Linked DNA regions of Longimicrobium terrae. The protein of the gene in region 2 binds, or shares a complex with, the protein of the main gene of each other region. Links are inferred from orthologs where the notes say so. Each region holds a gene or a part of one and is shown on either strand. Other genes may lie near its edges.

Region 1 (3,837 bases), on a different replicon or contig from region 2:
CGGAGAGGACCCGGGCTGACCAGAGCAGCCGTACGGGCATTCCGCTCGCGCAGCCGGCGGTGCGCGCGTGCGATCGGGCGCACGATCAGAGAAAAGAAACGGCGGGCCCGCATCACACGATGCGGGCCCGCCGTCGATTCAGAACCCGACACCAAGGTGTCAGGGCTGCGCGTCCGGCGAGGTGTCGGACAGGTGCGGCTTCATGCGCCGAAGCCGGCCGTCCCCGCGCCGGTGCGCTCCTGAATGCTGCGCACCTCGCGCGTGCGGCTGCGCAGCGCGCTGATGGCGTCCGTGGCAGCCGCCGCGGCCGACATGGTGGTGATGTACGGCACGCCGTACTGAATGGCTGCGCGGCGCGTGGCGTAGTCGTCGTACTGGCTCTGCTTGCCCAGCGGCGTGTTCACCAGCAGCGCCACCTCGCCCGAAATGATCTGGTCCACCATGTTGGGCCGCCCCTCGTTCACCTTGAACACCACCTCACACGGCACGCCGCGGGCGCGCAGGTAGCGCGCGGTGCCGCTGGTGGCCTGAATGCGGAAGCCCATGTCGTGAAAGCGCCGGGCGATGGGCGTAACCGTCTGCTTGTCGTGCTCGTTCACGGTCAGAATCACCGTGCCCGTGCTGGGCAGGTTGGTGCCCGCGCTGATCTGCGCCTTGGCGAACGCCATCCCGAAGCTGTCGTCAAAGCCCATGGCCTCGCCCGTGGACTTCATCTCCGGCCCCAGCAGCGGATCGACCTCGGGCAGCTTGTTGAACGGGAAGACGGATTCCTTTACCGCCACCCCGTTGACCGGGATGTAGTCCGGCAGCCCGAAGTCCGCCAGCTTCTCTCCCCCCATCAGCCGCGCGGCGATCTTGGCGATGGCCACGCCGGTCGCCTTGCTCACGAACGGCACCGTGCGCGAGGCGCGCGGGTTGACCTCGATCACGTACACCTCGCCCCCGAACACGGCGTACTGCACGTTGATCAGGCCGATGACGCCCAGTTCCAGCGCAAAGCGGCGGGTGTGCTCGCGCATCGCCTCAACCGCCTCGTCCGACAGCAGGTACGGCGGCAGCACGCACGCCGAGTCGCCGGAGTGGATGCCGGCTTCTTCGATGTGCTGCATCACGCCCGCGATCACGACCGTCTCGCCGTCGCACAGCGCGTCCACGTCCGCCTCGAACGCGTCTTCCAGGAAGCGGTCGATGAGCACGGGGCGCTCGTGGCTGACGCTCACCGCTGTCTGGAAGTATTCCTTGAGCCCGGCGTCGTCGTACACGATCATCATCCCCCGCCCGCCCAGCACGTAGCTGGGGCGCACGAGAACGGGGTAGCCGACGCGCGACGCGATCTCCGTCGCCTGCTCCAGGCTGGTGGCGAGGCCGTTGGGCGGCTGGCGGACGTCCAGCGCGCGCGCCAGCTCCTCGAAGCGCTCGCGGTCTTCGGCGCGGTCGATCGCCTCCACGGACGTGCCGAGGATCTTGACGCCCAGCTTCTGCAGCGGCTCCGCCAGCTTCAGCGGCGTCTGCCCGCCCAGCTGCACGATGACGCCTTCCGGCTTTTCCAGCCGGACGATCTCGATCACGTCTTCCAGCGTCAGCGGTTCGAAGTACAGCTTGTCGCTGATGTCGAAGTCCGTGGAGTTCGTCTCGGGATTGCTGTTGACCATGATGGTTTCCCACCCGGCCTCGCGCAGCGCCAGCGCGGCTTGCACGCAGCAGTAGTCGAACTCCACGCCCTGGCCGATGCGGTTGGGCCCGCTGCCAAGGATCACGACCTTCTTGCGGTCGGACGGCTCGGACTCGTTCTCGTCGGCGTAGGTGCTGTAGAGATACGGAGTTTCCGCCGGAAACTCGCCGGCGCAGGTGTCCACGCGGTTGTAGACGGGATGGATGCCCATCTCCCACCGGCGCTCGCGGACGGCGTCTTCCGGTTCGCTCCGCAGACGGGCGAGTTGCACGTCGCTGAAGCCGAAGCGCTTCATCCGGCGCATCTCATCCGCGTCGACGGAATCCAGCGCGGCGTACTCGCGCTCCGCATCCACCAGCTGGGCCAGCTGCGCCACGAACCACGGATCAAACGCGGTCAGCTGCGCCACTTCCTCCTGCGGCATGCCGGCCAGGAGCGCGCGCTTGACGTGAAAGACGCGCTCCGGCGTGGGGCGGCGCAGGGCGCGGCGCAGCGTTTCCACCGATTCGTCGTCGAGACGGTCGTCCTTGAGCGAGCCGACTTCCCACCCGCTGCGGCCGATCTCCAGCGCGCGGATCGCCTTCTGCCACGCCTGCTTGAACGTCCGGCCGATGGCCATCGACTCGCCGACCGCCTTCATCTGCACGCCCAGCGTGCTGTCCGCGGCGGGAAACTTTTCGAAGGCGAAGCGCGGAAACTTGACGACCACGTAGTCCAGCACCGGCTCGAACGACGCGGGCGTGGTGCGGGTGATGGCGTTCGGCAGTTCATCCAGCGTGTATCCGACGGCCAGCTTGGCGCCGATGCGGGCGATGGGATACCCCGTCGCCTTTGACGCCAGCGCCGAGGAGCGCGACACGCGCGGGTTCATCTCCACGATCAGCATTTCGCCGTTCGCGGGGTTGAGCGCGAACTGCACGTTGCACCCGCCCGCCTCCACGCCGATTTCGCGGATGATGGCGATGGCCGCGTCGCGCATCTTCTGATATTCCACGTCCGACAGCGTCTGCGCCGGCGCCACCGTCACCGAGTCGCCGGTGTGCACGCCCATCGCGTCGACGTTCTCGATGGAGCAGATGATGACGACGTTGTCCGCGCCGTCGCGCACGACCTCGAGTTCGTACTCCTTCCAGCCGATGACGCTGCGGTCGATCAGAACCTCGTGCACGGGGCTGAGATCGAGGCCGCGGCGGATCATCTCCTCGAACTCCGCGCGGTTGTAGGCGATGCCGCCGCCGGTGCCGCCCAGCGTAAAGCTCGGGCGGATGATGGCGGGGTAGCCGGTGTCCTCCACGATGCGCAGCGCCTCGTCGAACGACCGCGCAAACCCGCCGTGCGGCAGCTTGAGGCCGATGCGGTCCATGGCCTTGGCGAACTCGCTGCGGTCCTCGGCCATGCGGATGCTCTTGGCCTTGGCGCCGATCAGCTCCACGCCGTGGCGGGCCAGGACCCCGCTGTCGTGCAGTTCCAGGGCGACGTTGAGCGCGGTCTGGCCGCCCATCGTGGGAAGGATGGCGTCGGGCTTTTCCTTTTCGATGACCCGCTCCACCCACTCGGGGGTGATGGGCTCGATGTAGGTGGCGTCGGCCAGGTCCGGGTCCGTCATGATCGTGGCCGGATTGCTGTTGACCAGGATGACGCGGTACCCCTCTTCCTTGAGGGCGCGGACGGCCTGCGTGCCCGAATAGTCGAATTCGGCCGCCTGGCCGATGACGATGGGCCCGGAGCCCAGGATCAGGATGCTCTGCAGGTCGGTGCGCTTGGGCATCTATCGCTACAGTGGGGCGTGGTCGCTGTGCGAGCGCCGGCCGGTTCCGGTGAGGAACGGGCCGGCGCGCGGGTGCCGAACAAGCTGTCGGTCGGGGCGGGAATATAGGGAGAGGATGCGGGCCGGGAAAGGACGTCGGGCGTGAAAAGCGACGCGCCTGTCCTACAAAAGAAATGAGGCCGCAAGACACGGTTCTCCTCTGCGCTTACGCGCCCCCGTCTCCGAGCAGAGAAGGATTCCGTCATGACCAGCACAACGGGAGAAAGAGGGCTCAACCGAGGTCCGGGGCAGGCGCAGCTGCCGCGCGGGTCAGGAGTTCGCACCGGCTTGCGGCGTGGGGCGTGTCACACGACGGAGTGCCCGGCCGCCCGAGCACCTCCGAGACATCTGGATGCGC
Region 2 (2,868 bases):
CGTCGAAGCCGGACTCCACCAGGCCGCCGCTGTCCATCTGCTTGGCGGCCGAGCGGGTGGCCAGAAAGTTGGCGTACTCGTTCTGCGCGTGTCCGTTGTGCCCCTTCACCCAGCGCCACTGCACCTCGTGCCGGGCGGCCACCGGCATGAGCGCCTTCCACAGCTCCAGGTTCTCGATCTCGCCGCCCTTGCGCACCCAGCCACGCGCGGCCCATCCGTGCACCCAGCTCGTCATGCCGTCCACCAGATAGCGGCTGTCGGAGGTGAACACCACGCGCGACGCCTGCTTCAGCGACTGAAGCGGCACGGTGGCGCTGCGGATGGCCATGCGGTTGTTGGTGGTGTCTGGCTCGGCGAGGTAGAAGTCGCGCCGAACCCATCCCTTCTCCGGATGCCAGTACTCCATCAGTCCCGCGGCGCCGCCGGGGCGCGCGCGGTCCTTGTACTGGTTGCCCAGACACGATTCATCGGCGTACACGAACACGAGCGGCGGCTGCTCTGGCACTGCACATCTCCTGAAGGCTTGGATTGGAACGGCGGGAATGTACCGTCCCCGCGTTCCCGCGCCAAACCCCTCCGCGCCGGGCGGGCCTCCGCACACGCCGCCGAACGCCCCCGCCGCGCCGTTGCATGTTCCTGCTTGACAGCGGGCCGCGGGAGCGTAGATTCCCGCCGCCGCATCTGCCGGTGTGGCATCGACTTGCCCCTTGGTTGCCGGAGATCGTCAGTGGCTGAATCCGTAGTGCTGATGCTGGAGGACGGGCGCGTGTTTCGTGGCGAGGCCTATGGCGCCCGCGGGGACGCGTTCGGTGAAGTGGTCTTCAACACGTCCATGACCGGGTACCAGGAGGTCCTTACGGATCCCTCGTACAGCGGGCAGATCGTCACGATGACCTATCCGCTCATCGGCAATTACGGCGTGAACGCCGAGGACGAGGAGAGCGCCAAGCCGCAGGTAGCGGCATTCGTGTTTCACGAGGCGCCGCCCATGCACAGCAACTGGCGCGCGGCCGAGTCGCTGGATGAGTACCTGACCCGCCACGGCGTGGTGGCCATCACCGGCGTCGACACGCGGGCGCTCACCCGCCACATCCGCTCGCGCGGGGCCATGCGCGGCGCCATCGCCCCCGCCTCCATCCTGCCCGACGAACTGCTCGGCAGGATCATGGGGCAGCCCGACATGGCGGGGCTGAACCTGGCGGACGGCGTGTCGACCGAGTCGCGGTACGTGATTCCCGCCGTGGGCGAAACGCGCTACCGCGTGCTGGCGTACGACTTCGGCGTCAAGTCGCACTCGCTCAAGCTGCTGGCCCAGCGCGGCTGCGAGGTTACCGTGCTGCCCGCCGCCACGCCCACGGAAGAGATCGTGGCGGCCGGGGCGGACGGTCTGTTCGTGAGCAACGGGCCGGGCGACCCCGAGGCGGTGGGGCATGCGCTGGACGCCATCCGCGCCCTTTCGGACGAGGCGACGCCGGTGTTCGGCATCTGCCTGGGGCACCAGCTGATCGCCCGGGCGTTCGGCGCGGAAACGTACAAGCTCAAGTACGGCCACCGCGGCGGCAACCATCCCGTGCGGCGCATCAGCGACGGCGCGGTGGAAATTACGGCGCAGAACCACGGGTTTGCGGTGCGCGGTGACGAGTCCGGCATTCCGGGCGCGCCGGGGCTGCGCGTCACCCACCTGAACCTGAACGACGGCACGGTGGAGGGGCTGGAGCACCGGGAACGGCCGGTTTTTTCGGTGCAGTACCATCCCGAAGCCGCCCCCGGACCCCACGATTCCGTCTATCTCTTTGACCGGTTTGTGGATGAGATGACGCGCCGCGCCGCCGAAATGAGTGTAGACGCTTGACGGCGCACGCGGGGCGGATTAATGTTCCGACCGTATAAGTGACCTTGCACCAGATCCTTAGGCCACTTCGCCCGCGCTCCCCCCGTAGCAGCCGCCGCCGCAGACCCCACTCCAGACCGGACCCATACGGCCACTCCGGAGCGGCATTATACGCCGTCCCGTTCACTGGCCCTGTTTCCGTTCCGGCGTAACCGGACCCTCGGCCGCGCCCTACGGCGGGCTCGCACACCCTCGCGCACATCCCGGCAAAACCCAGGAGGAGCTTTACAAATGACCAAGGCGGATCTTGTCCAGCGGGTCGCGGACACCATCGGCCCCGGCGTCACCAAGCGTGACTGCGCGGTGGTGGTGGACGCGTTCCTGGACTCCATCAAGAATGCGATGGCGGAGCACCAGAACATTGAAATCCGGGGCTTCGGCACCTTCAAGGTCCGCGAGCGCAAGAGCCGTCTGGCGCGCAACCCGCGCACTGGCGATCCGGTAGAAGTTCCGCCGCGCGCCGTGCCGGTGTTCAAGCCGTCCAAGGAACTCCGCGCGATTGTTGAAGAGCGTCCGCTCGAGGTGTGAGCGCGCTTTCCGGGATGTGACCGGCGCCCGCCCCCTGTTCCGGGGGCGGGCGCTTTTTTTGCTTCTCACGCCTCCGTTCCCTCCCGCTCGGAAACCTCCGCGAAGCCGCAGCCATGCCGTACCTTCAGGAGCCGGACGCCTCTCACGGCCGTGACCGCGGCGCGCCTGTGCCGCGCAGGCGGCTGGGCCCGTACGAGGCGGCCTACGACGTCCGCATGGGCTATCAGGAGCCCGTGGAAGCGGGGGCGCGCACGCCCGCGCCGGAGCCTCTGCTGTTCCGCGGCCGCGGCGACCGCGAACGCTGACCGCCTTCGACGGTTGGACCCATCACCGCCGCGGCGTTCGCCACGGCGGTGTTCGTGCTCCCCGTCTAGTTGGACTCCGCTCGCGGCCCAGCTTCTCCGCGTCATTGCTCAGAAACTGCGCGGGCCGCCGCTGGCGTGTTCTGA

Evidence for each region. Proteins that work in one complex are often made in the same cells at the same time.
Region 1: the proteins of carA (region 2) and carB are in contact, whole or in part, in a solved structure (PDB 1KEE), measured with the Escherichia coli proteins. The link is inferred for Longimicrobium terrae from one-to-one orthologs.

Annotation. Positions count from the first base shown.
Region 1 is NZ_JACHIA010000025.1:40,474-44,310, reverse strand. What follows is about bases 1-3,769. They hold carB (carbamoyl-phosphate synthase large subunit), read right to left. Parts: upstream 3,441-3,769; coding sequence 201-3,440; downstream 1-200. Other genes in these bases: HNQ61_RS29930 (DUF2752 domain-containing protein), read left to right, coding at 3,684-3,769. Also shown: more of HNQ61_RS29930, read left to right, coding at 3,770-3,837. UniProt on the Escherichia coli protein: Large subunit of the glutamine-dependent carbamoyl phosphate synthetase (CPSase).
Region 2 is NZ_JACHIA010000024.1:87,788-90,655, forward strand. What follows is about bases 1-2,800. They hold carA (glutamine-hydrolyzing carbamoyl-phosphate synthase small subunit), read left to right. Parts: upstream 1-748; coding sequence 749-1,852; downstream 1,853-2,800. Other genes in these bases: HNQ61_RS24935 (RNase H family protein), read right to left, coding at 1-505; HNQ61_RS24945 (HU family DNA-binding protein), read left to right, coding at 2,123-2,419; HNQ61_RS24950 (hypothetical protein), read left to right, coding at 2,533-2,724. UniProt on the Escherichia coli protein: Small subunit of the glutamine-dependent carbamoyl phosphate synthetase (CPSase).